Regions from separate parts of the Kluyvera georgiana genome, predicted to be linked through region 2. Evidence: riboswitches for the same ligand, from Rfam matches in the RefSeq annotation. Region 2 holds a riboswitch; each other region holds the start of a gene.
What was found. A riboswitch is a leader RNA that binds a small molecule or an ion and turns the genes downstream of it on or off. The one in region 2 is predicted to bind thiamine pyrophosphate.
Positions count from the first base shown of each region.

Region 1 (10,450 bases), 2.0 Mb from region 2:
TCTACCACCGGGTAAAGACCGAGGCGGAACGGCACGGTTGGGAAATCAGGCTGATACATCAGGCTTCCTCCCGTTTGAGATAAATTTCGCCGCCTTTGGCGCGGAAGTTTTCCGACATATCCGCCATCCCCACTTCAATGGTTTGCGCGGCGGCGTAATCACGCACTTCCTGGCTGATTTTCATCGAGCAGAATTTCGGCCCGCACATGGAACAGAAGTGGGCGACCTTGCCGGATTCTTGTGGCAGGGTTTCATCGTGATAAGCGCGGGCGGTGAACGGGTCGAGCGCGAGGTTAAACTGATCTTCCCAGCGGAATTCAAAGCGCGCTTTCGACATGGCGTTATCGCGGATCTGCGCGCCCGGATGTCCTTTGGCTAAATCCGCGGCGTGGGCGGCGATTTTGTAGGTGATCAGCCCCTGCTTCACATCTTCTTTGTTCGGCAGGCCGAGGTGCTCTTTCGGCGTCACGTAACACAGCATCGCACAGCCGAACCAGCCGATCATTGCGGCGCCTATGCCGGAGGTGAAGTGGTCATAGCCCGGCGCGATATCGGTCGTCAACGGCCCTAAGGTGTAGAACGGCGCTTCGTGGCAGCTCTCCAGCTCTTCGGTCATGTTGCGCTGAATCATATGCATCGGCACGTGGCCCGGGCCTTCAATCATCACCTGCACGTCGTATTCCCAGGCGATTTTGGTCAGCTCGCCCAGCGTATGCAGCTCGGAGAACTGCGCTTCGTCGTTGGCGTCCTGGATGGAGCCGGGACGCAGGCCGTCGCCCAGCGACAGGGAAACGTCGTAGGCGGCGCAGATTTCGCAAATCTCGCGGAAATGTTCGAACAGGAAGTTCTCTTTGTGATGGGAGAGACACCATTTCGCCATAATTGAACCGCCGCGCGAGACAATACCGGTCAGGCGTTTGGCGGTCATTGGCACGTAGCGCAGCAATACGCCCGCATGGATGGTGAAGTAGTCGACGCCTTGTTCGGCTTGCTCCAGTAGCGTGTCGCGGAACGCTTCCCAGGTGAGATCTTCGGCGATCCCGTTGACCTTCTCCAGCGCCTGATAGATCGGTACGGTGCCGATCGGTACCGGGCTGTTACGCAGGATCCACTCGCGGGTTTCATGAATATAGCGGCCAGTGGAGAGGTCCATTACCGTGTCCGCGCCCCAGCGGGTCGACCAGACCAGTTTTTCCACCTCTTCTTCGATGGAGGAGGTGACCGCCGAGTTACCGATGTTGGCATTCACTTTGACCAGGAAGTTGCGGCCAATGATCATCGGCTCCGATTCCGGGTGGTTGATGTTGGCGGGGATAATCGCGCGGCCGGCAGCCACTTCATCACGCACGAATTCCGGGGTGATGTTTTCCGGCAGGCGTGCGCCGAAGCTCATCCCCGGATGCTGGTGGCGCAGCACTTCACTGCGAATGCGCTCGCGGCCCATATTTTCACGGATGGCGATAAACTCCATTTCGGGAGTGACGATCCCCTGGCGGGCGTAATGCAACTGGGTGACGCGCTTGCCTGCTTTGGCGCGTTTCGGCGTCAGCAGGCCGGTAAAACGCAGATCGTCCAGACCATCGTCGGCCAGACGTTCTTTGGTATAAGCCGAGCTACGGTCGTCTAATTCTTCGCTATCATTGCGTGCGTCAATCCACGGCTGGCGCAGTTTCGCCAGACCCTGCTGGACGTTAATCGCCACCTCAGGATCGCCATACGGGCCGGAGGTGTCGTACACCGGTACGGCTTCGTTCGCCTCAAACTGCGGGTTATCTTTACTGCCGCCAATCAGCGTTGGGCTGAGCTGAATTTCGCGCATCGGGATGCGGATATCCGGCTGCGAACCGGTGATATAGATGCGTCTGGACTCAGGAAAGGCGGTACCTTCCAGGGTATCGATAAAGTGTTGGGCCTGGGCGCGCTGTTCGCGGCGTGATGGTTTAGTAGTGGCAGACATAGCTCATTCCAAAAAAGTAAGGACGTGGCTTGTCAGACGACGGATGGAGTAATGGATGTGCGCCGCCCGTAAAGGCAGCAGCATAAAGCTGAATTACTCTTGTTCCCTTCGCAGGTCTTAACCTGATCAGGTTCCGCGGATCCCGAATTAACGGTCTCAGCCCGTGCTTGCGCACCAGGCACTCCGACAAGAAGTAACCTCTATCTTAGAGGTAATGAATGTAAACTACGCGTTAATGCGGCAAATCTCAAGCCGGACGTTTTATTTCATCCTGGCCGAGGGCCTCGAAGGTCAGCATGATGAGCTGATCCTCTAATAGAAAACGGGCTTCCAGCGCTTCACCGATATCGGACAGCGCCTGCTGAAACGCATACACGTTATCCTGGTCGATAGCGTTCTCTAGCGCAGAGTCGTAGTAGTCCATAATTTGTTGGGTATTGGCGTCCAGCAGCGGCCAGATTTTGCTGGCGTTTAAAAGCGGGCTGTTGCCTTCCATTTTATGGATAATACGTTCATAAATACTGAAATGACCGGCAGAAAGGTAGTCGACCAGCCGCTGACAAAAGTCATCAAGCGCCTTCTCGTTGAGACGCATAAACGATTCTTTGCCAGGCTTAAGGCCAACCAGATTGTAGTAAGCCACGAGCAGGTGCTTACGAATATTCAGCCAACGGTCGACCAGTCTGTGGTGTCCATGAATTCGCTCTTTTAGACTTTCTAACTGGTTTAACATAGGTTGACCCCGCATCGATAAGATTAAAATCTGCTCACGTCATTATGTAATAATAATGTTAACAACATGCCTGTGAAGCAAAGGTAGCGCAAGAGATATGGATCGTATTATTGAAAAATCGGATCGCGGCTGGTGGATCGTCAGCCACGAACAAAAATTATGGTTGCCTGCTGGCGAATTACCATATGGCGAAGCGCTAAATTTCGATCTTGTGGGGCAGCGCGCACTCCAGATAGGCGAGTGGGAAGGCTCTCCGGTGTGGCTGGTTCAGCAGCAGCGCCGTCATGACATGGGCTCAGTGCGGCAGGTTATCGACCAGGATGTGGGGTTGTTCCAACTGGCGGGGCGCGGCGTGCAGCTGGCCGAGTTTTATCGCTCGCATAAGTTCTGCGGCTACTGCGGGCACACCATGCACCCGAGCAAAACCGAATGGGCGATGCTGTGTAGCCATTGCCGTGAACGCTACTACCCGCAGATTGCACCGTGCATTATCGTGGCCATTCGCCGCGACGACTCCATTCTTCTTGCCCAACACGTTCGCCATCGCAACGGCGTGCATACCGTGTTGGCCGGTTTTGTCGAGGTGGGCGAAACCTTAGAGCAGGCGGTGGCGCGTGAAGTGATGGAAGAGAGCGGCATTAAGGTGAAGAACCTGCGCTACATTACCTCGCAGCCGTGGCCGTTCCCACAGTCGCTGATGACAGCGTTTATGGCGGAGTACGATAGCGGCGACATCGTTATCGATCCGAAAGAGCTGCTTAACGCTAACTGGTATCGCTATGACGATCTGCCGCTTCTGCCACCGCCGGGCACCGTCGCCCGTCGCCTGATCGAAGATACTGTGGCAATGTGTCGGGCTGATTACGACTGACATGTTACAATAGGCGCATCAACGCTAAAGGAATGTAAACATGAGCGAACTGAAGAACGATCGTTACCTGCGTGCTCTGCTGCGCCAGCCCGTAGACGTTACCCCGGTATGGATGATGCGCCAGGCGGGCCGTTATTTACCGGAGTACAAAGCGACCCGCGCCCAGGCGGGTGATTTTATGTCGCTGTGCAAAAACGCCGATCTGGCCTGTGAGGTGACGCTGCAGCCGCTGCGCCGCTATCCGCTCGATGCGGCGATCTTGTTCTCGGATATCCTGACTATTCCTGATGCGATGGGCCTGGGGCTGTACTTCGAAGCCGGGGAAGGCCCGCGTTTTACCTCGCCAATTAAGACCAAAGCCGACGTTGAAAAACTGCCGATTCCGGATCCGGAAGGTGAACTGGGCTACGTGATGAACGCGGTGCGCACCATCCGCCGTGAGCTGAAGGGAGAAGTGCCGCTGATCGGTTTCTCCGGCAGCCCGTGGACGCTGGCAACCTACATGGTCGAAGGGGGCAGCAGCAAAGCCTTCACCGTGATTAAAAAGATGATGTATGCCGACCCTAAAGCGCTGCATCTGCTGCTCGACAAGCTGGCACAGAGCGTCACGCTGTACCTGAACGCGCAGATTAAAGCGGGCGCGCAGTCGGTGATGATTTTCGACACCTGGGGCGGCGTGCTGACCGGGCGCGACTATCAGCAGTTCTCGTTGTACTACATGCATAAAATCGTCGATGGCCTGCTGCGTGAAAACGATGGCCGTCGCGTACCGGTAACGTTGTTCACCAAAGGCGGCGGGCAGTGGCTGGAAGCGATGGCGGAAACCGGCTGTGATGCGTTAGGTCTCGACTGGACGACAGATATCGCCGATGCGCGTCGTCGCGTTGGTCATAAGGTGGCGCTACAGGGCAATATGGATCCATCCATGCTGTATGCGCCGCCGGCACGGATCGAAGACGAGGTAGCGACTATACTTGCAGGTTTCGGCCAGGGTGAAGGCCACGTCTTCAACCTCGGTCACGGCATCCATCAGGATGTGCCGCCGGAACATGCCGGGGTATTTGTGGAGGCGGTGCATCGCCTGTCCGAACAATACCACCGCTAAGGAGTCATTATGGATCTCGCATCGCTACGCGCTCAGCAGCTTGAACTGGCCTCTTCAGTGATCCGCGAGGATCGCCTCGACAAGGATCCGCCGGATCTGATCGGGGGAGCGGACGTCGGGTTTGAGCAGGGTGGCGAAGTGACGCGGGCCGCGATGGTTCTGCTGAAGTATCCCTCTCTGGAACTGGTTGAATACACGGTGGCGCGGGTCGCCACCACCATGCCCTATATCCCGGGCTTCCTCTCCTTTCGTGAAACCCCGGCGCTGATGGCTGCCTGGCAGCAGCTTTCGCACAAGCCGGATCTGCTGTTTGTCGATGGCCATGGTATTTCCCACCCGCGCCGTCTTGGCGTCGCCAGTCATTTTGGTTTGCTTGTGGACGTCCCGACCATTGGCGTGGCGAAAAAACGGCTGTGCGGTAAGTTTGAACTGCCTTCTTCAGAGGTGGGCGCGCTGGCGCCGCTGATGGACAAAGACGAACAGCTGGCGTGGGTCTGGCGCAGTAAAGCGCGCTGTAACCCGCTGTTTATCTCCACGGGCCATCGCGTCAGTCTGGAGAGCGCTTTGAACTGGGTACAGCGCTGCACTCAGGGTTACCGTCTGCCGGAGCCGACGCGCTGGGCGGATGCGGTAGCATCCGAACGCCCGGCTTTTACGCGGCTTGCAGCAAAAATGCCCCATATCAGGTAAACTGCGGCTAATTTCCGTATTTGAGAACTCAACATGTTACAAAACCCGATTCATCTGCGTCTGGAGAAGCTCGAAAGCTGGCAGCACGTCACGTTTATGGCCTGTCTGTGCGAACGTATGTACCCAAACTACGCCATGTTCTGCAAAGAGGCGGAGTTTGGCGAGCCGCAGCTGTACCGACGCATTCTCGACCTCATCTGGGAAACGCTGACGGTCAAAGACGCGAAGGTGAACTTCGACAGCCAGCTGGAAAAGCTGGAAGAGGCGATTCCGGCGGCGGACGATTACGACATGTACGGCGTTTATCCGGCGATCGATGCCTGCGTTGCATTGAGCGAATTAATACATTCGCGTTTGAGCGGTGAAACCCTCGAACACGCGATTGAAGTCAGTAAGAGTTCTATTACCACCGTTGCGATGTTAGAAATGACCCAGGCTGATCGTGAAATGACCGACGAAGAGCTGCGTTTGAACCCCGCGGTAGAGCAAGAATGGGACATTCAGTGGGAGATTTTCCGCCTTTTAGCCGAGTGTGAAGAACGCGATATTGAACTGATTAAAGGGCTACGCGCAGACCTCCGCGAGGCCGCTGAAAGCAATATTGGTATAATTTTTCAGCAATGAGACAATAAAACGTGATTTACCGCCTGAATTGTCACGCCTGAAGGCTTCACATCTGCCCCCCGTCTGGTCTACATTTGGAGGGCGAAAAAAAGTGGCTATCGGTGCGTGTATGCAGGAGAGTGCTTTTCTGGCATTTTCGTCGCACTCGATGCTTAGCAAGCGATAAACACATTGTAAGGATAACTTATGAACAAGACTCAACTGATTGATGTAATTGCGGACAAGGCTGAACTGTCTAAAACCCAGGCTAAAGCAGCGCTGGAATCCACCCTGGCTGCTATTACTGAGTCTCTGAAAGAAGGCGATGCTGTACAGCTGGTTGGTTTCGGTACCTTCAAAGTGAACCACCGCGCTGAGCGTACTGGCCGCAACCCGCAGACCGGTAAAGAAATCAAAATCGCCGCAGCTAACGTGCCGGCATTTGTTTCTGGTAAAGCACTGAAAGACGCTGTTAAGTAAGACTGCGTGGCAGTGAACAGTTTTAAAGAAGGGGCGGTTTCGCCCCTTTCGTTCATCTGGCGTCGCTTTTCGGGGCTAGCGGGCATCTTATTGCTTACCGCCTGTAGCCATAACAGCGCGCTGCCTCCGTTTACCGCTAGCGGCTATGCTGACACCCAGGGCGCGGTGCGCATCTGGCGTAAAGATAGCGGCGGCGAGACACACCTGCTGGCCACCTTTAGCCCGTGGCATAGCGGTAGCACTTCAACCAGCGAATACCGCTGGCAGAACGATCAATTGCAGCTGATCGAACTGAATATCTACGGCAAACCCACCGAACACATCCGCGCCCGTTTCGATCGCAACGGCGAACTGAGTTTTATGCAGCGTGAGATGGATGGGCAAAAACAGCAGCTCTCCAGCGACCAGGTCGCGCTCTATCGCTATCGTGCTGAACAGATTCGTCAGACCAGCGATGCGCTGCGCCTGGGGAAAGTTGTGCTGCGACAGGGACGCTGGCACGCTGACCAGTCGGTAACGACCTGTGAAGGCGAAACGGTGAAACCGGATTTCGACGCCCGCGCGTTAGGGCATATCGCCAGCCGTCAGAGCCGTTCTTCTGCTGAAGTCAGCATTGCCTGGCTGGAAGCCCCGGAAGGCTCCCAGCTGCTGCTGGTGGCGAATGAAGACTACTGTACCTGGCAGCCGACGGAAAAAAACTTCTAAGCGTTACCAGCGGTGCATGCCGCCCATGTGTCCGTTCCCCCCCTGACAGCCGATTCCCATACCTCCGTGGCGAGGAATGCCGGCCTGTGCCAGGGCGACATCAAACTTCACCCGCTGCTGATCCAGCTTCTGCTGTAACGTCTCTATTTCCTGAGCGACCCCCTCAATTTTCGCGCTGTCTGGCTTATCGGCGGTGAGCAGCGCATTGTATTCATAGCGTTTAGAGGCGATCTGCTGGCGCAGCGCGCTGGTCTGGTTGTAGAAATCATAGTGCAGTTTCTGTGCGGTAGCCTGCTGTGCATCGGTCAACTGGCTGTAACCGCCAACGTTGCCGCTGTTATTCCCCCAATGATGCGCGCCAGCCAGCGCAGCGCCGCTGGTGAAGGCCAAAGCCGCAAAAGTCAGTAGTGCAAAAGCCAAATTGTTGTTCCGTTTCATGGTGGATTCTCCTGTAGTGTGGTCACCTTAGCTATTGCATCTTCTGTGCCAGCTTGCCGTGTCGCGAAAATTGCGGCGCTGGGCGATACGCGGCGCGAGAAGCGAGTAAAAATGACGCGCTCGTACTACCCAGGCGAGTCATTTTTACTCGTTTTGTCCGGGCATTTGTGCTCGCAGGCCGGGTTCCGGGCGGGTAAAGCTGGCATGATTTCTGCTGAAGGAATGCAAAGACCAAAAGAAGGAAACCCCCATGAGCGTCATACGATTACGAAAGGACTCGGTCGCGTCTTATTTGAGCTGGCTGCTGACTGGCGTGATTTTGCTGTTGGTGTGTTTGTTCTCTGCGCTGATCGTCCGCGACTATGGCCGCGAAAACGCCGCCGCACAGCAGGCGCTCCACGAGCAGGGGCGCGTGCTGGTTAGCGCGCTGGAGTCTGGAACGCGCGCCGGAATGGGGATGCGTATGCATCACGCTCAGCTTCAGTCGATGCTGGAGGAGATGGCCTGGCAGCCTGGCGTGTTGTGGTTTGCCGTCACCGATGAGCAGGGGAAGGTGATTGCGCATAGCGATCCGCAGCAGGTCGGGAAAACGCTGTATCAGCCGGACGAGATGCGTGCGCTTCAGGTCAGCGAGAAAGAGCGCTGGCGACGCATCGGGACGCCGGAACCCGCGCTGGAAATCTATCGCCAGTTTCGCCCTCTGGACGCCTCTCGCGGTCACCATATGCGCATGATGATGCGCCGTGACGTTGTCGATACGCCGCAGGTGATCTTTATCGCGTTTGATAGCCGGGAACTTGACGCTGAGCAGGCTCGTGCGCAGCGCAATATGGTGGTTATGCTGTGTGCCGCCGCGTTAGTAATGGTGGCTACGCTGCTTGCTCAATTCTGGTTCCGTCGCTATCAACGTTCGCGCAGACAACTGCAGGAAGCTACCCATCGTCGGGAGAAGCTGGTGGCGCTGGGCCATCTGGCGGCCGGCGTGGCGCATGAAATCCGTAATCCGCTCTCCTCGATTAAAGGCCTGGCGAAGTATTTTGCTGAGCGCACGCCGCCGGGAGGTGAAGCCTACGCGTTGGCACAGGTGATGGCGAAAGAGGCTGACCGCTTGAATCGTGTCGTCAGCGACCTGCTGGAGCTGGTACGTCCGGCGCATTTAAAATGGCAGTCGGTGGATCTCAACGAGGTTATTGCCCATTCGCTTCAGTTAGTGAGTCAGGACGCATCGGGTCGGGATATTCAGCTGCATTTTACCGCCCGGCCTGCGCTACAGCGGATTCAGGCGGACCCAGACCGCCTGAATCAGGTACTGCTGAATCTCTACCTTAACGCCATCCAGGCAATAGGACGTGATGGAGTCATTACGGTCACGATAAGCGAGGCGGCAGACGGAGGCGTGACGTTGAGCGTAACGGACAGCGGCAAGGGGATGACGCACGAACAAAAGCAGGCCATCTTCACCCCCTATTTCACCACCAAGGCTGACGGTACCGGGCTGGGGCTGGCGGTAGTGCAGAACATCGTTGAGCAGCACGGCGGGACGATTCAGGTTGAGAGCTCACCCGGCAAGGGGGCGACCTTTACCCTCTCTCTGCCGGTCAATGGGCAACAGAAGGATGAACAAGGATGATGGCGGAAAAGGTCACGATTCTGGTGGTGGATGACGATATCAGCCACTGCACTATTTTACAGGCGCTACTGCGGGGCTGGGGCTACGAGGTATCGGTGGCTTACAATGGCTTGCAGGCGCTTGAGCGGGTGCGCCAGCAGGTATTTGACCTGGTGCTTTGCGATATCCGCATGGCAGAGATGGACGGTATTGCCACGCTGAAAGAGATCAAGGCTTGTAATCCGTCGATTCCGGTACTGATTATGACCGCCTACTCCAGCGTAGGAACGGCGGTGGAGGCGCTAAAATCCGGCGCGCTGGATTACCTGGTGAAGCCGCTTGATTTTGATAGCTTACAGCAGACGTTGGCCGATGCGCTGGCGCATACCCGACAATCGGAAAGCGGTGTCACGGTGGCCCCGGCGGCGACGTTTGGCATGGTGGGTGACAGCCCGGCGATGCAGGAGTTACTCAATGATATTGCGCTGGTGGCGCCTTCGGATGCGACGGTGTTAATCCATGGTGAATCGGGTACCGGGAAAGAACTGGTTGCCCGCGCGCTACATGCCAGCAGCGCGCGCAGCGATAAGCCGTTGGTCACGCTGAACTGCGCGGCGCTCAATGAATCTCTGCTGGAGTCCGAGCTGTTCGGCCACGAAAAGGGCGCGTTTACCGGCGCGGATAAACGGCGGGAAGGGCGTTTTGTCGAGGCGGATGGCGGTACCTTATTCCTCGATGAAATTGGCGATATCTCACCGCTGATGCAGGTGCGCCTGCTGCGGGCGATTCAGGAACGTGAAGTGCAGCGTGTGGGAAGCAATCAGACTCTGGCGGTTGATGTACGGCTGATTGCCGCCACCCATCGCGATTTGGCCGAAGAAGTTAGCGCCGGACGCTTCCGTCAGGATCTCTACTATCGTCTGAACGTGGTCACTATCGAGATGCCGCCGCTGCGTCAGCGTCGTGCTGATATCCCGTCGCTAGCGCACTATTTTCTGCAGCGCTACGGCGAACGTAACCGCAAAACGGTACAGGGATTCACCCCACAGGCGATGGATCTGCTGATTCATTACGACTGGCCGGGCAATATTCGCGAGCTGGAAAATGCGGTGGAGCGGGCGGTGGTACTGTTAACGGGAGAATATATATCAGAGCGCGAGCTACCGTTGGCGATTACCGGTACGCCGGTGAATGCTTGCTCATCATCCGATGATGTGATTCAACCTCTGGTGGAAGTGGAGAAAGAAGTTATTCTGGCG
Region 1 covers NZ_CP158865.1:4,661,542-4,671,991, reverse strand. Annotated here, with positions in the region: gene thiE (thiamine phosphate synthase) at 1-59, opposite strand, end outside; gene thiC (phosphomethylpyrimidine synthase ThiC) at 59-1,957, opposite strand; TPP riboswitch at 2,044-2,153, opposite strand; gene ABTW00_RS22090 (Rsd/AlgQ family anti-sigma factor) at 2,205-2,690, opposite strand; gene nudC (NAD(+) diphosphatase) at 2,788-3,561, shown strand; gene hemE (uroporphyrinogen decarboxylase) at 3,602-4,666, shown strand; gene nfi (deoxyribonuclease V) at 4,676-5,356, shown strand; gene ABTW00_RS22070 (YjaG family protein) at 5,390-5,980, shown strand; gene hupA (nucleoid-associated protein HU-alpha) at 6,167-6,439, shown strand; gene ABTW00_RS22060 (DUF1481 domain-containing protein) at 6,452-7,144, shown strand; gene zraP (zinc resistance sensor/chaperone ZraP) at 7,148-7,582, opposite strand; gene zraS (two-component system sensor histidine kinase ZraS) at 7,833-9,212, shown strand; gene zraR (sigma-54-dependent response regulator transcription factor ZraR) at 9,209-10,450, shown strand, end outside.
Region 1: linked by a shared signal. The riboswitch ahead of thiC (phosphomethylpyrimidine synthase ThiC) and the one ahead of thiM (hydroxyethylthiazole kinase) in region 2 are both predicted to bind thiamine pyrophosphate.

Region 2 (10,450 bases):
GTTCCACGAACGACAGCGCGCGTTCGGTCAACTGATGCGCACTGCCCCGCTGCCAGTGCACCAGGTCCTGCCAGATGCGTTCACGGTCGAACGGATCCTGACCGACCAGCACTTTACGGAAGAAAGTATTCACCACGAACGGGCGCACGATTTCCGGTGGTGCAAACGAGTAGCCCTTGCTGCCATCGTCCGCGGTAATCGTCAGCATTGCCATTTTGGCCATGCTTTCTGGCCCCGGATGCGAGTGCCCGGCGCTATCCGAGACCCGTCGGGTAGGATGCTGGAAAACGGTGACATTTACAGATTCAATTTTCATTATGTGTCCTTAGTACAACATTCGATTGCCGCTCATCGCGTCACAATCCTGTGTCCAACACTGATCCGATAAAACGGTTTTAGGGAATTGAAAAGGCGTTTCACGACTAATCTAAGCACAAAATAACAGCGCTTCCACGGACAAATAACGCTAACAATCGGCTGTTTTTTGGGCATGCGCACAAGGGGGCGTGATGTTTTTCACAAAAGGATAACGAAGTGTGAAGGGGATCGGCCTTCCCACCCGGGCGGATGGGAAGGCGGTAGACTAGGCGAAGGTGATTTTGCTGTCGAGGTAGACATCCTGCACGGCGTTGATCAACTGCACGCCGTCGGCCATGGATTTTTTAAACGCTTTGCGGCCCAGAATCAGCCCCATACCGCCAGCACGTTTGTTGATAACCGCAGTACGTACCGCATCGGACAGGTCGGTCTCACCGCCCGCCGCACCGCCGGAGTTGATCAGCCCCGCGCGACCCATATAGCAGTTCGCCAGCTGATAGCGCACCAGGTCAATCGGGTTGTCGGTGGTCAATTTGCTGTATACCCGATCGTCGGTATAGCCAAAGTTCACCGCTTTATAGCCGCCGTTATTTTCGGCCATTTTTTGTTTGACGATATCCGCGCCGATGGTGGCAGCCAGATGGTTGGCCTGCCCGGTCAAGTCGGCAGAGACGTGGTAGTCAACGCCGTCTTTCTTAAACGCCGGGTTGCGTAGATAGGCCCACAGTACCGTCACCATGCCCAGTTCGTGCGCGCGCTCAAAGGCCGCGGAGATCTCCTCAATCTGGCGGCGAGACTCTTCTGAACCAAAATAGATAGTCGCCCCCACGGCCACTGCGCCGAGGTTGAAGGCCTGCTCAACGCTGGCATACAGCGTTTGATCGAAAGTATTTGGGTAGCTCAGCGTTTCGTTGTGGTTGAGCTTCACGAGGAACGGAATGCGGTGCGCGTAGCGACGCGAAACCGACGCCAGCACGCCGTAGGTGGAGGCCACGCAGTTACAGCCCGCCTCAATAGCCAGTTCGACGATGTTTTTCGGATCAAAATAGAGCGGGTTGGCGGCAAACGAGGCCCCGGCCGAATGCTCAACGCCCTGATCGACCGGCAGAATCGACAGGTAGCCCGTACCGGCTAAACGCCCGGTGTTGTAGAGCGTCTGCATGTTTCGCAATACCGCAGGCGGGCGATTGTTATCCACCATCACCCGGTCAACGTAGTCGTGGCCAGGCAGGTAGAGCTGGTCGGCTGGAATGGTCATACAACGATGCTGTAAAAGGCTGTCGGCATCTTTGCCAAGCAACTGCGCAATATCAGTCATAGCTATGCTCCCGTAAGCGCCGACATCATGTCGGCTGGATGTCCTGCTCAATTTTTTGAGCAGGATAAGCCTGGTACCGGGGGCGCAGAATGTCCAACTTTTGTCGGTTTTAACGCACACGCTGCTGGCACGCAGACGGGACAGCTACCACCATTCGTGGAAATGATGTACCGGGCCAATCCCCTCGCCCACTTCCAGCGTATCCGCCTGAGCCAGTGCCCTGGACAACCAGGCTTTAGCGACCGGCACCGTTTCCTGCCAGCTTGCGTGACGTGGCCGTAACGCCGCCAGCGCCGCCGACAGCGTGCAGCCGGTGCCATGGGTGTTTTTGGTCACTACGCGCGGCGCGGTAAAACGCATTTCACCGTCGGCGGTAAACAGCCAGTCCGGACTTTCGGCGTCGTCAAGGTGGCCGCCTTTCATCAGCACCGCCTCACAGCCCAGCGCACGCAGCGCCCGACCCTGTTCAAGCATTTCGCGTTCACCGCGAGCATGCGGCGCATCGAGCAGCGCTGCCGCTTCCGGCAGGTTTGGCGTAATCAATGACACCTGCGGCAGCAGACGCTGACGCAGCGTCGCCACCGCCGATGCGGACAGCAGCGGATCGCCGCTTTTCGCCAGCATCACCGTGTCGAGCACCACGTTCTGGATACGATAACGCGCCAGCCGTTCGGCCACGGCTTCAACAATATCGGTCTCGGCCAGCATGCCGATTTTGGTGGTATCAATGCGCACGTCGCTGAAAACCGAGTCCAGCTGCGCGGCGACAAAATCGGGTTCAATGCGATAGACCGATTGCACCCCGCGGGTGTTTTGCGCCACCAGCGCGGTCATCACCGAACAACCGTAGGCACCCAGCGCGGAGAAGGTTTTCAGGTCGGCCTGAACGCCCGCGCCGCCGCTAGGGTCGGTACCGGCGATGGTCAAGGCGTTAATGCGCTTCATGCCGCCACCTCCGCCTGCATCGCATACAGCGCATCGAGGAAGGCTGGGACAAAGCTCCCCGGCCCTCGCCCCTCGGCGGCCTGCTGCCCGGCGAATTTCATCAGCGCGCAGGCGCCCGCCACATTTTCCAGACGGCTGCCCGGCAGCGCGCAGCTGGCCGCCACCACCGCCGACAGCGCGCAGCCGGTGCCAACCACCCGCGTCATCAGCGGATCTCCGCCCTGTACCGCCAGCGTTTGCTGACCATCGGTGATGTAATCCACCTCGCCGGTCACCGCCACAATCGCGCCGCTTTCTCGCGCCAGCTTCTGTGCTGCCGGCAGCGCTGTCGCCGCCGTATCGGTGGTATCAACTCCGCGCCCGCCGCGGCTTTCGCCCGCCAGCGCCAGAATTTCAGAGGCATTACCGCGAATCGCCGCCGGGTGTAATTGCAGTAAGCCGCGGCAGAATTCACTGCGCAACGTCAGTGCGCCAACGGCAACCGGATCGAGCGTCCAGGGCACATTCGCCGCATTCGCGCTTTCCACCGCCGCACGCATCGCCTGCGCACGCGGCTGGGTTAAGGTACCGACGTTTATCAATACCGCACTGGCTAGGGCGGAAAACTGCGCGGCTTCCCCGGCATCAATCACCATCGCGGGCGAGGCGCCAAGGGCCAACAAGACGTTAGCGGTAAAAGTCTGCACGACATCGTTAGTCATACAGTGAACAAGAGGGGCGTGCTGATGGAGAAGTTGGGCGGTGCGCGCGGATTGCGCGGGGTTTAGCAGATCAACGTACATGGTTTGCTCCTGCCATAACGCGAAGAAGCAATGACCAGGCGGTCTCTGACTTCCCTACGCTGGCATTATCCAGATCAGGTGGTACGGGTATTTCTCAGCCTTCACCAGGAAGGGCACCCCGAGTCGTTTAGCGGCGTGGCCGCTTTTTTGCAAGCGTAAGGGAAGTTTCTCGCTTAAGCAAGCCTCTTCCCGCGCGACAAATAACAACACAAAGAGAAAGGTTATATCTAATAATCGTTAAACTTTAATTAACACGCGTGCGGCGTATAAAAAAAGACAGTCATAACTTTCTTTCATACGAAACAAAATATCAGATAACCATAATTAAACTCGCGACGAACGGAATAATAAAAAAACAAAGAAAATCATCAGACTCGCCTCAACTTCAGATCATGAAAACTATTTTCTATAGGAATAATCCTTATCGGCAAATGGTAGGATGAGCATCGCTAACAATATGAATTTATTAATAAATAACATTTAAACTCAACTCCATTCACCGCCTGAATCTATCAACAAAAAACATGATCTTAATCAATATTAATATAGTCAACTTACTGGATAGTTGCTTCGCGTTACAAAGAAAGCGGCAAGCTTTTACTTGCCTTAGTGATTGATAGTCAATGAGAAAACTTATTATTGCTTACGCTATTGTTTCCCTTGCGCTGGTAGCAACGGGAGCATTTGGTGTCGTAGTGTGTAGCAACGCAATATCAGTAATAGAGAGCGACTGTTATCACTCATAACATTCACAACCTGATAATAATTTATTATTAACGTCCCAATAATGATACCAGGAACGTTACACATATATTCAGGTTGCGTTCTGAACTTTATAAAAAGCAAGGTTAATGATGAAAGCAAAATTGATACTGTTAGCTGTAATGACCGGCTCAGCTATTTTGGCGGGCTGTTCAAGCCCGGCACAGCGGATGGCTGAATGTGAAGCGCAGGGTATTTCTAAAGATACATGCTATTTATCTGAGCAAAATAGACAGCAGGGTATCAACAACGCCGCCATGACCGCGGCGTATGCCAACGCAGCCAACGCGACTCGCACTCGCGACGCGGAACAACACGCTCAGGCGGCGCACGTTGCCGATCCCATGCGTGAAGCGACGCTCTCTTCTAATGTGCTAAAAGCAACGCTGTCGAACGGTTTCTTCTCGGCGACAGTTAATGGCAAAAAAGCCGTTGTGAAGCGTATTAACGCCAATTTTTATGAAATTCGCGGAGCGGGATATATTATTTCCGTCAGCATGAATGCAGACGGCATTGAAGGCGCATCGTGGAATAAGACGCATGGCCGCGAAAACGGCATGCTGACCGTCAAACAATAACGATGGATACAGGGAGGCAAACGCCTCCCTTCTTCTATTATGCTACTCGTATACTACTCGGCGGCGCTCCCGCGCAGCGCTTTGAGCAGCAGCGTAAAGCAGGATTCAATTAGCGGCGGTAGCGTCTGCGGCCCGCGCATTAACGCCACCGTACGCGTCAGCGCAGGTTGCTGAAGCTGCGCGACCCGCAGCGTTGGATCTTCAAGGTGAGTGGTGTAGAGCTGCGGCAAAATCGCCACCGCCAGCTGCGAGCGCACCAGCCCGTACAGCGTTTCGATATAGTCCACCTGATAACGCGTATTCAACGTCAGCCGCTGGCTTTCAACCAATGCCCCGACCAGGCGCTGCACGTTACCCTTTGAGAATACCGCAATATCGCGCCCGGCCAGCAGTTTCCACGGTAAATGTGGCTGCCCGGCAAGCGGGTCATCCCTATGCAAAACCGCCACCAGAGGATCTTCACGTAGCGGGAAGAGCTGCAAATCAGCCGGCAGCGAGCTGTCGATAGCGCCGATGCCAAAATCAATTTGCCCGCTTTGCAGGTCACCAACCAGGGCATCGTTGGTGCGATCGTGGAACTCAACCCGCAGCCGTGGAAACGCCTGCGCCAGCGCGTTCGGCAGCAGCGGAAACAGCAGCGAACTGACGGACGGCACAAGGCCAATGCGCACCGTTCCATCGCCGCCCGCCTCGACAATTTGCTGCATATCCTGAAATGCCATCTGCGCAACGCTCAGCACCCGTTGGGCATGGGGAAGTATCGCCGCCCCCAGCTCGGTTAACGTCACCGCTGAAGCGGTACGATTCACCAGCTTGCCGCCAAGCACCGCTTCCGTCTGTCGCAGGGCGCTGCTGAGCGCCGGTTGGCTAATGGCCAAACGATTCGCGGTGTCCGTAAAGTGACGCAGTTGGGCCAGCGTGACAAAATACTGCAGTTGTTTAAGCGAGAGCGCGGGCAATCGCTGCCAGGGTTCGGTCATGTTGTGCTTCACTCGTGACGATCACGCAGAATAAGCCGAAGTTATCAGGTGATTAGTTTTTTCAGCTGGGCAACCGTTTGCTCTGCCCCTAAAGTAGCGCACATTATCCCTGTGCCGGAGATGTTATGTCCAGCAATGCTGAAAACCGCCGCCGCGCCGTTCAGGCCGCTCGTGGTGAAGTTCCGTTCGACCTGCTGCTCACCGATGCTTACATCGTCGATATGGCGACCGGTGAAATTCGTGAAGCCGACGTGGGTATCGTCGGCGACATGATTGCCAGCGTCCACCCGCGCGGTAGCCGCAGCGACGCCCTTGAACGCCACTCCCTGCCCGGCGAATTTCTCTCTCCCGGGCTGATGGACACCCATGTCCATCTCGAAAGCTCACATCTGCCGCCGGAACGCTATGCTGAAATAGTGCTGGCGCAGGGAACTACCGCCGTCTTCTGGGATCCCCACGAGCTTGCTAACGTGCTGGGCGTGGCGGGCGTGCGCTACGCCGTGGAAGCGAGCCGTCATCTGCCATTGCAGGTAATGGTTGCCGCGCCGTCCAGCGTCCCGTCGACGCCGGGTCTGGAAATGTCGGGCGCGGAATTCGCCGGCGCGGAAATGAACACCATGCTCGGCTGGCCGGAAGTGCGCGGCGTGGCGGAGGTGATGGATATGCACGGGGTGCTGCACGGCAGCTGCCGCATGCAGGAGATTGTGCAGGCGGGGCTGGACAGCGGCAAACTGATTGAAGGCCATGCTCGTGGGCTGAGCGGCGCCGATCTACAGGCCTATCTGGCCGCAGGCGTCACGTCAGACCATGAACTGACCTCCGCCGACGATGCGCTGGAAAAGCTGCGCGCCGGGCTGACGCTCGAAATTCGGGGGTCCCACCCTTACCTGCTGCCGGATATTGTCAAAGCATTGCAAACGCTGCCGCACCTCTCTTCGCAGATTACCGTCTGCACCGATGACGTGCCGCCGGATATGCTGCTGGAAAAAGGCGGTATCATCGCCCTGCTCAATGTGCTGATTGAACACGGACTGGCAGCCACCGACGTTCTGCGTTTCGCCACGCTGAATGCCGCCATTCGTCTGCAGCGAAACGATCTGGGGCTGATTGCCGCCGGTCGCCGCGCGGATCTGGTGGTCTTTGATTCGCTGGATAAACTCTCCGCCCGCGCGGTCTACGTCGCCGGTAAACAAATCGCCCGCGACGGCAAGCTGCTGGCACCGATTCCCCCGGCCTCCGGCGTGACGCCGCCGCGCAATACGCTGCACCTGGATCCGCTCAGCGCCGATGACTTCGCGCTGCGGGTTGGCCGCATCCAACACGGCGTCGCGCGGCTACGCCACATCCGCGGCGCGCGCTTTACCCAATGGGGAGAAGTGGACGTCGAGATCCGTGACGGCCAGGTGCAGATTCCCGCCGGATTTAGCCTGATTTGGGTTAAGCACCGCCATGGCCGCCATGGCGCCACGCCGCAGATTGCTCTGCTGGAAGGCTGGGGAGAGCTGCGCGGCGCGATTGCTACCAGCTACTCGCACGATTCGCACAACCTGGTGGTGCTGGGCCGTCACCCCGAAGATATGGCTCTGGCGGCCAATCAGCTGCTCGAGTCGGGCGGCGGCATGGCGCTGGCGCAAAACGGCGGCATTCTGGCCCACGTGGCGATGCCAATTGCCGGGATGCTCTCTGACAAACCCGCCGACGAGCTGGCCGCGGAATTCCGCAGTCTGCGCGATCTCAGCGCGAAGGTTGCCGACTGGGAGCCGCCGTATCGGGTCTTTAAGGCGATTGAAGGCACCTGTCTTGCTTGTAACGCCGGGCCACATTTAACCGATTTAGGGCTGACCGACGGCACGACGCGACAGATTGTCGACCCGGTTATTTCATCACAACACACAGCACAACAATAATCATGGGAGCGCCACATCATGGCCGATAACACCCTTAACTCTACCGCCTCCGGGAGCTGGTTGGAACGGCGCTTTGCGCTTCACTCGCGCGGCAGTTCGCTGCGTACCGAATGTCTGGCGGGCATCACCGGCTTTCTGGCCGCCGCCTATCTTTTAGTGGTCATTCCAGGCCTGCTGGCGGTAGGTGGAATGGATAAAGGCGCGGCCACCACGGGGACCATTCTGGTGTTCGTCGGCGGCACGCTGCTGATGGCGTTCTATGCCAACCTGCCGTTTATCGTCGGCCCAGGTATTGGCGGGTCGGTGCTGGTGGGCGTGACGCTCGCGGGCAGTGAAAACATCGGCTGGCCGATTGGTTTAGGTATTGCCTGCTGGTCGGGGATCCTCTTTTTCCTGCTGACCAAATTCGGCCTGCGCGAAGTCGTCACCCGCTCGGTACCGCAGTCGATAAAACTCGGATTAACCGCCTCTATTGGCCTGTTTGTCGCGGTGCTGGGGTTCCGCAATGCGGGATTGGTACTGGCGAACGCCAAAACGAACGCGTTAATGTTGGGCGATTTCCTGGCCCCTGGCGCGCTGGTCGCACTGTTCGGGCTATTTCTGGCCATCGCTCTGCAGGCGCGCCGTATTCCAGGCGCCATTCTGTGGGCCATTTTATTTGCCACGCTGGTGGGTATTCCGGCAGGCGTCACCCGTTTGCCAAACCACTTTATCGATGTGCCGCATTCACTGACGCCCGTGCTAGGACAGATTGATATGCTGGGGGCGCTCAATATCGCCTTCCTGCCGTTCCTGTTTGTCTTCTTCGCTTCCGAGTTCTTCTCCACCATGGGCACCACCCTGGCGGTCGGCGGTGAAGCCGGGCTGCTGGATGAAGAGGGCAATATGCCGCATATCAATCGTCCGTTTATGGTCGACTCGATTGCCGCCGCGGTCGGGCCATGGCTGGGGATCCCGGCGGCCACCGCGCTGATTGAATCATCAGCCGCCGCAGAAGCCGGAGGCAAAACCGGCCTGACGGCGCTGGCCGCGGCGGTAATGTTCCTGCTGATGCTGCTGTTCACCCCGGTGGCGCTGATGATCCCGAAAGAAGCCACCGCGCCGGCACTGATTCTGATTGGCCTGAATATGTTCAGCGGCCTGCGCAAGGTCGATCTGGCGAACTTCACCGACGGTCTGCCGGTGCTGATGATGGTGATGATCACGCTGATTGCCAACAGCTTCGGTACCGGGATTGCCGGTGGCCTGCTGTTTTATATCGTGATCAAAGCGATTGCCGGTAAATGGCGCGAGATTCCCATCGGACTGTGGGTGCTGGCGGTGCCGCTGGTATATTACTTTGCGACGCTGGTGAAGCACTAACCTCTCAATCCTCATCAGATGAGCGTGCCAGACACGCTCGTCTGATAGAGAGCAGAACTATCACCCTGAATTGATTGTAATTTTTTTCAAATCTTGATGACGCCCACCACAAATAGATAATATATTTTCAGTTTACAAAGAGGCTGAAAATATTATGCCAGAACAATCAGACATTAAGCTAAGACCCCTTGAACGCGAAGATTTGCGCTTTGTGCACCAACTCGATAATAACGCGAGCGTGATGCGCTATTGGTTCGAAGAACCTTATGAAGCCTTTGTTGAACTAAGCGATCTTTACGATAAACACATCCACGATCAGAGCGAACGCCGGTTTGTTATTTCGTATAATGGCAATAATGCCGGTCTGGTGGAGCTGGTTGAAATAAACCATATTCATCGACGAGCTGAGTTTCAGATTATCATCTCACCGGAATATCAGGGCAAAGGCCTGGCGACACGCGCCGCTAAGCTGGCGATGGATTACGGTTTTACCGTCCTGAATCTCTATAAGCTCTACCTTATCGTGGATAAAGAGAACGACAAGGCTATTCATATTTATCGTAAGCTTGGTTTTATCCAGGAAGGCGAGTTAATACATGAATTCTTCGTTAACGGCGAATACCGCAACACGATACGTATGTGTATTTTTCAGCATCAATATTTAGAAAATAATAAATCGACGGGCGGACTGCTGAAACCGACGGCGCAATGACGGCGAACACCGTCTGATACCGACAACCCGCACCGCGCAGAAAGCGGCTGGCAGTGCGGGCGAATCTGACGAGGCGTCCAGCGCAACGGCGGCTATGGCTGCTTCGCCGCACACTCCGCTTTCACCGCCTCATACAGTAACCGCACCGCGGCAGAGAGCTGTTTGCGGTGCGGGCAGATCATATTCAGCGGCACTCTGTCGCCCTGATAGTGCGGCAGCAGCACCTTAAGCCGCCCCTCTCGCAGATCGTCGCTGACATCCAGCCCCGATTTAAACGCAATCCCCTCGCCGGCTACCGCCAGACGGCGGATCACCTCTGCGTCATCGCTGGTGATATTGCCAGAAACCTGCACGCTGTGTTCTACCCCGTCGAGACTGAGGGGCCAGCGGTCGAAGGGGCGTCCGCGCAGCACGTAGGTTAGTGCATTGCAGCGTTCAAGGTCGGCGAGCGTTTGCGGTTCGCCGTGGCGGGCAATCCAGTCGGGTGATGCCACCAGCACCCGGCGGTTCTCCGGGGCGACGGGCAGCGAGACGAACGACGCATCGTCGTTTTCACCGTAGCGGAATGCCACGTCTACCGGATCTTTAAAGACATCGGTGCGATGATCGGAAAACAAAATCCGCAGCCGCAGCGCCGGGTGACGCGTGCGGAACTCACGGAAAACATTCAGCAGAAGATTACGCCCGAGATCGGACGGCACGGCAATTTGCAGCGTGCCGCTGACTTCATCATTCGGCGTATTGATTTGCTGTAGCCCGTTTTGCAGCGCATCCAGCATTTGCAGA
Region 2 covers NZ_CP158865.1:1,738,096-1,748,545, reverse strand. Annotated here, with positions in the region: gene ABTW00_RS08285 (mandelate racemase family protein) at 1-316, opposite strand, end outside; gene fbaB (class I fructose-bisphosphate aldolase) at 584-1,636, opposite strand; gene thiD (bifunctional hydroxymethylpyrimidine kinase/phosphomethylpyrimidine kinase) at 1,781-2,581, opposite strand; gene thiM (hydroxyethylthiazole kinase) at 2,578-3,363, opposite strand; TPP riboswitch at 3,398-3,494, opposite strand; gene ABTW00_RS08265 (hypothetical protein) at 4,215-4,703, shown strand; gene ABTW00_RS08260 (LysR family transcriptional regulator) at 4,757-5,683, opposite strand; gene ABTW00_RS08255 (adenine deaminase) at 5,809-7,590, shown strand; gene ABTW00_RS08250 (NCS2 family permease) at 7,609-8,952, shown strand; gene speG (spermidine N1-acetyltransferase) at 9,107-9,664, shown strand; gene ABTW00_RS08240 (LysR family transcriptional regulator) at 9,757-10,450, opposite strand, start outside.

Region 3 (10,450 bases), 2.4 Mb from region 2:
TGGGCGTTAGCGTGCTGAGCTGGCGAGAAGATCAGCGCATTAGCCAGGCCAAGCTGCTGCTGAGCACAACGCGCATGCCGATTGCCAGCGTTGGACGCAATGTCGGCTTTGAAGACCAGCTTTATTTCTCCCGGGTATTTAAAAAATGTACCGGCGCCAGCCCCAGCGAATTCCGCGCTGGCTGTGAATAAAAAGTAAAGAAAAGGAAATGCTGTGTGTCGGCTTTTGTCTTTGCCAGTAAACTATTTAGACAATTGATGGCTTGACGATGCAGAGGGGGCTCTGGAGAATCCCTGCTTCGTTTTCAAACCGGACACACTATGCAAGCATTGCTGGAACACTTTATTACGCAGTCCACAACTTACTCGCTGATAGCGGTAGCGCTGGTGGCGTTTCTGGAATCACTGGCGTTAGTGGGGCTGATTCTGCCGGGCACCGTGATGATGGCCGGCCTGGGCGCGCTTATCGGCAGCGGCGAGGTGAACTTCTGGCAGGCGTGGCTGGCGGGGATTGCGGGCTGCCTGTTGGGCGATTGGATCTCCTTCTGGCTGGGCTGGCGCTTTAAGAAGCCGCTACACCGCTGGTCGTTTATGAAGAAGAACAAAGCGCTGCTCGATAAAACCGAATATGCGCTACATCAGCACAGCATGTTTACCATTCTGGTCGGCCGCTTCATTGGGCCCACACGGCCGGTGGTGCCCATGGTCGCGGGCATGCTCGATCTGCCGATTGCCCGGTTTATTCCCCCGAATATCATTGGCTGTCTGCTGTGGCCGCCGCTCTATTTCCTGCCGGGGATCCTCGCCGGGGCGGCGATTGATATTCCTGCCGATGAAAATAGCGCCAGCTTTAAGTGGCTGTTGCTGGCGGCGGCGCTGCTGCTGTGGCTGGGCGCATGGCTGTGCTGGCGGCTGTGGCGCAGCGCGAAAGAGAATCATGACCGTCTCAGCAACGTGCTGACGCGTCAGCGTTTACTGATTCTGGCACCGCTGATTCTGGGTGTTGGCGTGATGGCGCTGGTCAGCGTGATTCGTCACCCGCTGATGCCGGTGTATATCGAGATTTTGCGTAAGGTGGTGGGGCTGTAACCTGCCGGATGGCGGCTACGCCTTATCCGGCCTACGCGCGTACCCATTTGTATGCCGGATAAGGCGCAGCCGCCATCCGGCAATCCCTCACTCAGCGATACCTAACAGTGCCGAAGCGCTGGTCTTACCGCTCAGCAGCGCTTCGGTCTTACCATCCCAGGCGATACGCCCTTCCGCCACTACCATTGCCCGCGCCGCGATTCGCGCCGCGTCTTCAATGCTGTGCGACACCATCAGCAACGTCAGGCTCTGGCGCTCACACACGTCATCGACTAATTGCAGCATCTCCTGACGCAGAGCAGGGTCGAGCGCGGAAAAGGGTTCGTCCAGCAGCAGAATGGGCTGCTGGCGCACCAGGCAGCGGGCCAGCGCGGCGCGCTGACGCTGGCCGCCGGAGAGTTCGCCGGGGAGCCGCTCCAGCATTGATTCAATTCCCATCTGCCCGGCAATAACCTGTAACCGACGCTGCTGGTCGGCGGTGAGCTTCAGCCGCGGGCTCATCCCCAGGCTGATATTCTGGCGCACCGTCAGGTGGCTGAAGAGATTATTTTCCTGAAACAGCATCGACACCGGGCGCTGGGACGGCGGCGTATGCGTATGGACGCGGCCTTCCAGCATGATGGTGCCGCTGGCGGGCGTCAGAAATCCAGCGATCAGATTGAGCAGCGTCGATTTCCCCGCGCCGCTTGGGCCGAGCACCGCGATTTTCTCGCCCTGCGCAATCGTGGCGCTAAAGCGCATCGGCAGGTGCTGATACAGCCAGGTCACATCATTCAGTTTTAGCATGGCGTCCGGGTAACTTTTCAATCACGGTAAAGAGCAGGAAGCAGAGCAGCAGCAGAATCAGCGCGGTCACCGCCCCATCCTGGCTGCGGTAGGCGCCAATCTGCTGGTAGAGATAAAACGGCAGCGTGCGGAAATTCTCGTTGCCGAACAGCGCCACCACGCCGAAATCACCGATCGACAACACGCAGGCAAACGCCAGCGCCTGGGCCAGCGGTCTTTTGAGCGCGCGTAATTCAATCACCCGCAGGCGATTAAACCCGCCAAGCCCAAGCGACTCGCACAGAATGCTGTAGCGTGCGGTGATATCGCGCATCGGTGTTTCCAGTACTTTCAGCGCGTAGGGTACCGCCATCAGCGCGTTGGTGAAAATCACAATACCGTCGGCGGAGTCGGGCAGGCCGATGGTATTGTTAAGCAGCAGGAAGAAGCCGGTAGCCAGCACGATCCCCGGCATGGCGAGGATCAGCATCCCGCTGAGTTCCATGGCCTGCCCGGCGAGCGGCTGATTACGCGCCCGCAGCTCGCGGCTGCTCCACAGCAGCATCATGGTCAGCGCCACGCAAAGCAGACCGGCGGCGAGGGCGATACGCAGCGACGTGCCCAGCGCCTGCCATAAAATCGGCTGGCTAAAGACGGAAAGCATCGACGGGTGAATGCCATCCACCACTACCGCCAGCAGCGGCGGCAGCATTAACAGCAGGGTCAGGAAGATAAGTACCCCGTCGGCGATACGGCTGTGCCAGCGATCTTCAGGGTCACGCCAGCCTTGAATTTGGCTATTGCCCACCGCAATGGCCCGGCTCATACGCTGGCTAAGCAGCACCAGCGCCAGGCAGCAGGTCATCTGAATCAGCGCCAGCATGGCCGCGCGCGCCGGATCGTAGTCAAAATTCAGCGCCTGGTAAATTGCCAGCTCAATCGTGGTGGCAGAAGGCCCGCCGCCCAGCGACAGCACGGTGGCGAAGCTGGCAAAGCAGAGCATAAAAATCAGCGTGGCGATGGGCAGAATCTGTCGCCGCATCCAGGGCCATTCCACGTAGCGGAAGAACGGATAGCCGCGCATCCCGAGCTGTGCCGCGAGCTGGCGCTGCTCGCCGGGAATTTGCTCCAGCGCCTGCAGCAGCAGGCGGGTGGCCATCGGCATGTTGAAAAAGACGTGCGCCAGCAGAATGCCCTGCAGGCCGTAGGGGGAAAAATTCCACTGCCAGCCGAGCCAGGCGTACATCTGCGCCAGCCATCCCTGACGACCGTAGACGGTGAGAATGCCGAATACGGCGACCAGTACCGGCAGAATGAGAGTCATCGCGCACAGGCGCAGCAGTAGCTGGCGACCGGGGAAACGGCGTCGGTACATCGCGCGGGCCAGGAAAATGGCGGGTAGCACCGACAGCAGCGCGGAGAGAAACGCCTGCCAGAAGGAGAAGCGCACCACGTGCCACAGGTAGCTATCGCCGAGCAGCGTTGACCACGACGTTTCGGGGGCGTTGAGCCACAGCGCCAGAAAAGCCGCCAGAGCGACGGCCACCATTAGTGCGGTGGCCGTGAGCCCTGGGTAGAGCCAACCCGGAATTAGCGGCTGGCGGCGCGGAGCCATGTATTAATCCAGTTCTGACGTTCGCTGGCGACCTGCTGCGGCGTGAACTCAAGCGAGGTCTGCGGTTTCACCAGGCTGTTAAAGCCTTCCGGCAGCGCAACCTGAGTGACCGGATACATCCAGTTGCCGGTCGGGATGGCGTTCTGGAACGCCGGAGAGACCATAAATTGCAGGAATTTGTCCGCCAGTTTTTGCTGCTTGCTGGCCGCGGTTTTTGCCGCCACTTCGACTTGCAGATAGTGGCCTTCGGCAAACGGCGCCGCGGCGTAGTTGTCTTTTTTCTCTTCAATGATGTGGTAGGCCGGCGAGGTGGTATAGCTTAGCACCAGGTCGCCTTCCCCTTTCAGGAACAGGCCGTAGGCTTCGCTCCAGCCTTTGGTGACGGTGACGGTCTTCGCTGCCAGTTTCTGCCAGGCTTCCGGCGCTTTATCGCCGTACACTTTCTGCATCCACAGCAGCAGACCTAAGCCCGGTGTGCTGGTGCGAGGATCCTGGTAGATGACGCGCCATTTCTGGTCGCTCTCAACCAGCTCTTTCAGGCTCTTCGGCGGGTTTTTCAGCTTGTTTTTATCGTAGACGAAAGCGAAGTAGCCGTAGTCGAACGGCACGAAGGTGTCGTTGCTCCAGCCGCCCGGCACGCTGACGGCGCTGGCCGGAACGTTGCTTTTAGCAAACAGTTTAGTGTCGGTTGCGGCCTGCAAGAGGTTGTTATCCAGCCCCAGCACCACGTCCGCTTTGCTATTTTTTCCTTCCATGCGCAGACGGTTGAGCAGCGAGACGCCGTCTTCCAGCGCCACGAATTTCAGCTCGCAGTCGCAGTCGGCTTCAAACGCTTTTTTCACCGCCGGGCCAGGGCCCCAGTCGGCAGCAAAGGAGTCGTAGGTATAGACCGTCAGCACGGGTTTCGCGAACGCGGGCGCGGCAACCAGCACCAGCAGGGGGAGTAATTTCTTGAGCACTTTGCACCTCAGTAAATGGGTGGCAAAGGATTTTGAGTTAGCCTCAAATCCCTTCGCCGGGATTATCCGGATCAGGTTCGACGGGTCTCTCTCAGCCGCGCATAACGCACAGCACCCCGTTGAGAACGGCACATTGTAATGATTACGTGAATAAATCAAAAGCCCTACGGTTCCGGCGGCGCAAACCAGGCGGATTTAAAGTCAAACCAGCCCAGCGTATTCATCCGTACGCCGCGCATACTGCGCTGCCCCTGGAGCATCAGCCAGTGGTGAATCAGCGGCACCACCGATTGATTCGCGAGCAACTGCTGGCACCAGTCGGCCTGCGGCAGGTTGCCCGCGCGCCAGCGCCGCGCGTCCTGCTCCCAGTCAATGGGGATACAATGGCGAATCATCGGCACTTCATACAGATAGGCAAACAGTGAGAAATCGAGCGGCAGCGTGAAATTGGCGCTGTTGAGCCAGATATCGCTGACCACCTCGCCGCGATGCCATTCGTCATAGTCCACTTCCTGAATGTTGAGCTTGACCTGATGCTCCGCCAGCAGCGTTTCCATAATCTGGCCGATGGTCCGGTGCTCGGCGTGATCCCGATAGTAGGTGAGGGTGATAGACTCCAGCCCGGCCGGTTTGTCGCAGGCGCGGCTGCGCGCATGGTGCCAGCGCGGCAGCAGGCCGTAGGCGGGAAACCAGTGGCTCTGATGCTGCTCGCCCGCGCGGTAGAGCAGATTGTTGGGATGAAACAGATGGCTCAGCCACTGGCGTACCGTTGGATTGCGGCCCAATGTGCTACGCGCATCGAACAGCAGGTAATAGCAGCCTTCTTCCAGCCGACTTTCGACGGCTTTTTCACTTTCGGTAGAGCCTTCGAGCGTCAGGCCGCCGTTTGGCGCTTCGCTGATTTCTGGTAGCACCCACACGTTAACCTCGTCGATCAGCGCCCGGAAACCGAAATAGTCTTCAAAGGCAAGGATCTTCAGCTGGTTAAGGTTGTTGCGCGCGACGGAGTAAGGCCCTGTACCCACCGGCATACGCGAGAAATTGGGCAGCGTTTGCCATTCACGCGGCAGGATCATCGCCGATACCTGGCTCAGTAGCCACGGCAGCCAGCGGTCAGGCTCGGCCAGATGCACGTCCAGCACCCAGGCGGTGGGAGAGTGGATCTGCGCGATGTTGGAGAACAGCGGCAGCGTCATGCTGCGCTCCAGTGAGGCAATAACGTCTTCCATCTCCAGTTCGCGCCCATGATGGAAGTGGATGCCGGGACGCAAATAAAAACGCCAGTGTAAGGGGGAAATTTCCTGCCAATGGTGAGCAATATCGGCTTCCAGTTCCCCATTTGCCTCATTTACCCGCGTTAAGGCGTTGAAAATCTGCCGGGCGATGTGGGTTTCCGAGCGGCGAAGCGCGGTGCCGGGCAGCAGATTGTGCATCGGGCGATAGTAAAGCACCCGCAGAATGTGGCGACCCTGACGGAAGCTGCGCCCCAGATGCGACACCAGCATCTGGCGTACCGCCGCTTTATCGCCGACCAGCTGTACCAGCTGATCGATGCGATCTTGCTCCAGCAGATCCTCAGCGCGTTGCTGCTGCAGCGCCAGCCCGGTATAGAGGAACGTGAGTCTGGAACGCTTGCCGCGCCCGGCCTCCGCCTCCCAGGTTAGCCAGCCGCGTGCCTCCATGGTGTTGAGTAATGTCCGCATATGGCGGCGTGAACAGCTCAGCAGTGCCGCCAGATCGTTAAGCGTCGTCTCCTGCGATTTTCCCTCGCAGCACTGCCATAAACGGATGAACTGCTGCTGTAAGCGACCTGAAGGCATAAAAGGGGAACTCCTGATAAAAACTCAGCAATTTATTAATCCCTATATTAGGCCAATAATGGATTTCGATGAAGCGAAGGAGAAACGAGGAGGTCACCATGTATCAGTTCTACCGGCGTTATTTCTCTGCGACCAAAAACGTTTCCTGGCTGGCCCGTCAGGCAACGGCACAGCGGCTTGAAGTGCTGAACTATCTGATGCAGTGGGAAGTTACGAACCCGACCTCTGAGTATTAATTCGCCTAATCATGTGTGACTGAGTATTTGCCAGCAGGTATTATCTGCTGGCTTTTTTTTATTCTTTCGCGTGCTTAAAGGATTTCACATGCTCTGGTTAATGACGATGGGACGACGTCTCAACGGTGTGTACGCCGCTTTTATGCTGGTGGCATTTATGATGGGCGTAGCGGGAGCGCTACAGGCGCCGACGCTGAGCCTGTTTCTCAGCCGTGAAGTGGGCGTCCAGCCGTTCTGGGTCGGCCTGTTTTACACCGTTAACGCGATCGCCGGGATTGCGGTCAGCCTGGCGCTGGCCAGGCGATCCGACAGCCGGGGCGACCGACGCAAGCTGATTATGTTTTGCTGCCTGATGGCGGTAGGTAACGCTCTGCTTTTTGCCTTCAACCGCCACTACCTGACGCTGATTACCTGCGGCGTGATGCTGGCGTCCATTGCCAACGCCGCGATGCCGCAGCTGTTTGCGCTGGCCCGTGAGTACGCCGACAGCTCGGCGCGCGAGGTGGTGATGTTCAGCTCGGTGATGCGTGCCCAGCTGTCGCTGGCGTGGGTGATTGGCCCGCCGCTGGCGTTTATGCTGGCGCTGAACTACGGCTTTACCACCATGTTCGCCATCGCGGCGGGGATCTTTATCCTGAGCCTGACGCTGATCGCGCTCACGCTACCCTCGGTGGCGCGAGTCGAGCAACCTGCTGATGTGGTGCAGAATCAGATTAGCGGCTGGAAAGACAGTAACGTACGCATGCTGTTTATCGCTTCTACGCTGATGTGGACCTGTAACACCATGTATATCATTGATATGCCGCTGTGGATCAGTAGCGATCTCGGCCTGCCGGATAGCCTCGCGGGGATCCTGATGGGCACTGCCGCCGGTCTGGAGATTCCGGCGATGATCGTTGCAGGCTACTACGTGAAGCACTTCGGTAAGCGTCGGATGATGGTCACTGCGGTAGCCGCTGGGGTGCTGTTCTACGTTGGGCTTATCTTCTTCCACAGCCATACCGCGCTGCTGATATTACAGCTGTTTAACGCTGTGTTTATCGGCATTGTCGCCGGGATTGGCATGCTGTGGTTCCAGGACCTGATGCCGGGTCGCGCCGGGGCGGCGACCACGCTGTTCACCAACAGCATCTCGACCGGGGTGATCCTCGCGGGGATTGTACAGGGGGCGCTGGCGCAGAGCTTTGGCCACTTCTCGGTGTACTGGGTGATTGCGGGGATTTCGGTGGTAACACTGGCGATGACCGCGCGGGTGAAGGACGTGTAACACGCGCTGAGGCTTTTCTTACGTCACGCGCTTGGCTGGGCTACGTGCCTGGCCAGCGCTGCTCCTTTCTTTCCATCTTGCACGTAAATGTATACCTGATCACATAACGATCATTTTCCTCTTCCTGGATCTTCTTTTTTCTACTGTTACGCGTATACAGTTACGCGTAACAGTTATCAAAAAAGGAGTTTTTAATGAAAAACCTGTTCGACCTGAGCGGTAAACGCGCGCTGATTACCGGCTCCGCGCAGGGTATTGGCAACCTGCTGGCCAGCGGTCTGGCGGCACACGGTGCAGAGATTGTGATTAACGACATCACCCAGCAGCGCGCGCAGGCGGCGGCGGAGAACCTGGTGGCCGAAGGCTATCGCGCGGTTGGCTATGGTTTTGACGTGACCAATGGGGAAGAGGTGGCGCACGCTATCGCGAAAATTGAAAGGGAAGTGGGAGCTATTGATATTTTAATTAACAACGCCGGTATCCAGCGTCGTTATCCTTTCACTGAATTCCCGGAAGCGGAGTGGGACAAAGTGATTGATGTAAACCAGAAATCGGTCTTTCTGGTTTCGCAGCAGGTTTCCCGCTACATGGTGCAACGCCGCCGCGGGAAGATTATCAATATCTGCTCGATGCAGAGCGAGTTAGGCCGCAAGACCATTACCCCGTACGCGGCGTCAAAAGGCGCGGTCAAAATGTTAACTCGTGGGATGTGCGTGGAATTGGCGGAATACAATATTCAGGTCAACGGTATTGCTCCCGGCTATTTCGCCACTGACATGACCACCGCGCTGGTGAACGATGAGGCATTCTCCGCCTGGCTGTTCCAGCGCACGCCCGCCGCACGCTGGGGTCATCCGGAAGAGCTGATCGGCGCGGCGGTCTATCTTGCTGCACCGGCCTCTGATTTTGTTAATGGGCATCTTCTGTTTGTGGACGGCGGCATGCTGGCTGCGGTCTGATAAATAATGGGCCGCTACTCGCGGCCTGAGAGATAAAACAATAATCCAAGGAGTGAGTATGAATATGCTCGCAAAACTGCCGGCGCGTCGCTGGTGGTATTTAATGCCGATTATTTTTATTACCTACAGCTTAGCTTATCTCGACCGCGCCAATTACGGCTTTGCCGCTGCCGCCGGTATTGAACATGATTTAGGAATTACTCAGGGAACCGCATCGTTAATTGGCGCGCTGTTCTTCCTGGGCTACTTCTTCTTCCAGGTACCGGGCGCGATGTATGCCGTTAAGCATAGCGTGCGCAAAATGATCTTTTGCAGCCTGATCCTTTGGGGGCTCTGCGCCGCGGCGACCGGCTTTGTGAGCAATATCCCTACGCTGATGGCGATCCGTTTTATTCTTGGGATCGTCGAGGCGGCGGTAATGCCTGCGATGCTGATTTATATCAGCAACTGGTTTACCAAAACCGAACGTTCGCGCGCCAATACCTTTTTGATTCTCGGTAACCCGGTGACGGTGCTGTGGATGTCGATTGTCTCCGGCTACCTGATTGAAGCCTGGGGCTGGCGCGAAATGTTTATTTTCGAAGGCATTCCGGCGGTGATTTGGGCGTTTTGCTGGGTGATTCTGGTGCGCGATAAGCCAGCGGATGCGGGTTGGTTAAGCGCGCAGGAGAAGGAGGCGTTACAACAGGCGATGGATCGTGAGCAGCGTGATATCAAGCCGATGCGTAACTACGGAGAAGCAATGCGCTCGCGCAGCGTCATTATGCTTTGCGCGGTACACGCGCTGTGGAGCATTGGGGTGTATGGCTTCATGATGTGGATGCCGTCAATTCTCAAAAATGCGGCGCAGATGGATATCGTGGCGGTGGGCTGGCTGGCGGCGGTGCCGTACCTGGCGGCGATCTGCCTGATGCTCACCGTCTCCTGGTTGTCCGATAAGTTCCAGAACCGTAAGCTGTTTATCTGGCCGCTGCTGTTGATTGCCGCCATCGCGTTCTTCGCCTCGTGGATGCTGGGCAACCAATCTTTCTGGCTCTCCTACGCGCTGCTGGTCGTGGCCGCCGCCTGTATGTATGCGCCTTATGGGCCGTTCTTTGCGCTGATCCCTGAACTGTTGCCGCGCAACGTCTCCGGCGTATCGATGGGGATGATCAACAGCTTTGGTGCGTTAGGGGCCTTCCTCGGCGCGTGGCTGGTGGGCTACCTCAACGGCGTGACCGGCGGGCCGGGCGTCTCCTACACCTTTATGGCGATCGCCCTGCTGGCGTCGGTGGTGCTGATGTACTGCGTTCGCGCGCAAAATGAAGCCACCTCGCCGTCGGCTGAGATGGCCACGCGTTAAGGTTGAGGGAGGAGTGCAGTCGCTAACCGGCTGTGATAAGGTTCTCTGCGAGCATAATGGGCTGTTGGTCGTAGAGAACCTCATGAAAAACAATCGGATGACATTACAGGATATTGCCGCGCTGGCCGGGCTGAATAAGATGACGGTCAGCCGTTATCTGCGTGACCCGAATCAGGTGTCGCAGCGCAGCCGCGAATTGATTTCGAAAGTCATGGAAGAGAACAACTACATTCCCAACCGCGCCCCGGAAATTCTGCTCAACGCCCGCAGCAAAACCATTGGCGTGCTAATCCCTTCGTTCCGTAATCAGATCTTTGCCGACGTGTTGGCGGGGATTGAATCCGTCACCTCGGCCTGCCAGTACCAGACGCTGATCGCTAACTACGAATACGACGCCGA
Region 3 covers NZ_CP158865.1:4,105,277-4,115,726, reverse strand. Annotated here, with positions in the region: gene araC (arabinose operon transcriptional regulator AraC) at 1-191, shown strand, start outside; gene ABTW00_RS19570 (DedA family protein) at 321-1,088, shown strand; gene thiQ (thiamine ABC transporter ATP-binding protein ThiQ) at 1,176-1,874, opposite strand; gene thiP (thiamine/thiamine pyrophosphate ABC transporter permease ThiP) at 1,858-3,468, opposite strand; gene thiB (thiamine ABC transporter substrate binding subunit) at 3,444-4,427, opposite strand; TPP riboswitch at 4,458-4,556, opposite strand; gene sgrR (HTH-type transcriptional regulator SgrR) at 4,592-6,247, opposite strand; gene sgrT (glucose uptake inhibitor SgrT) at 6,346-6,483, shown strand; gene ABTW00_RS19540 (sugar efflux transporter) at 6,572-7,750, shown strand; gene idnO (gluconate 5-dehydrogenase) at 7,945-8,709, shown strand; gene ABTW00_RS19530 (MFS transporter) at 8,768-10,051, shown strand; gene idnR (DNA-binding transcriptional regulator IdnR) at 10,134-10,450, shown strand, end outside.
Region 3: linked by a shared signal. The riboswitch ahead of thiB (thiamine ABC transporter substrate binding subunit) and the one ahead of thiM (hydroxyethylthiazole kinase) in region 2 are both predicted to bind thiamine pyrophosphate.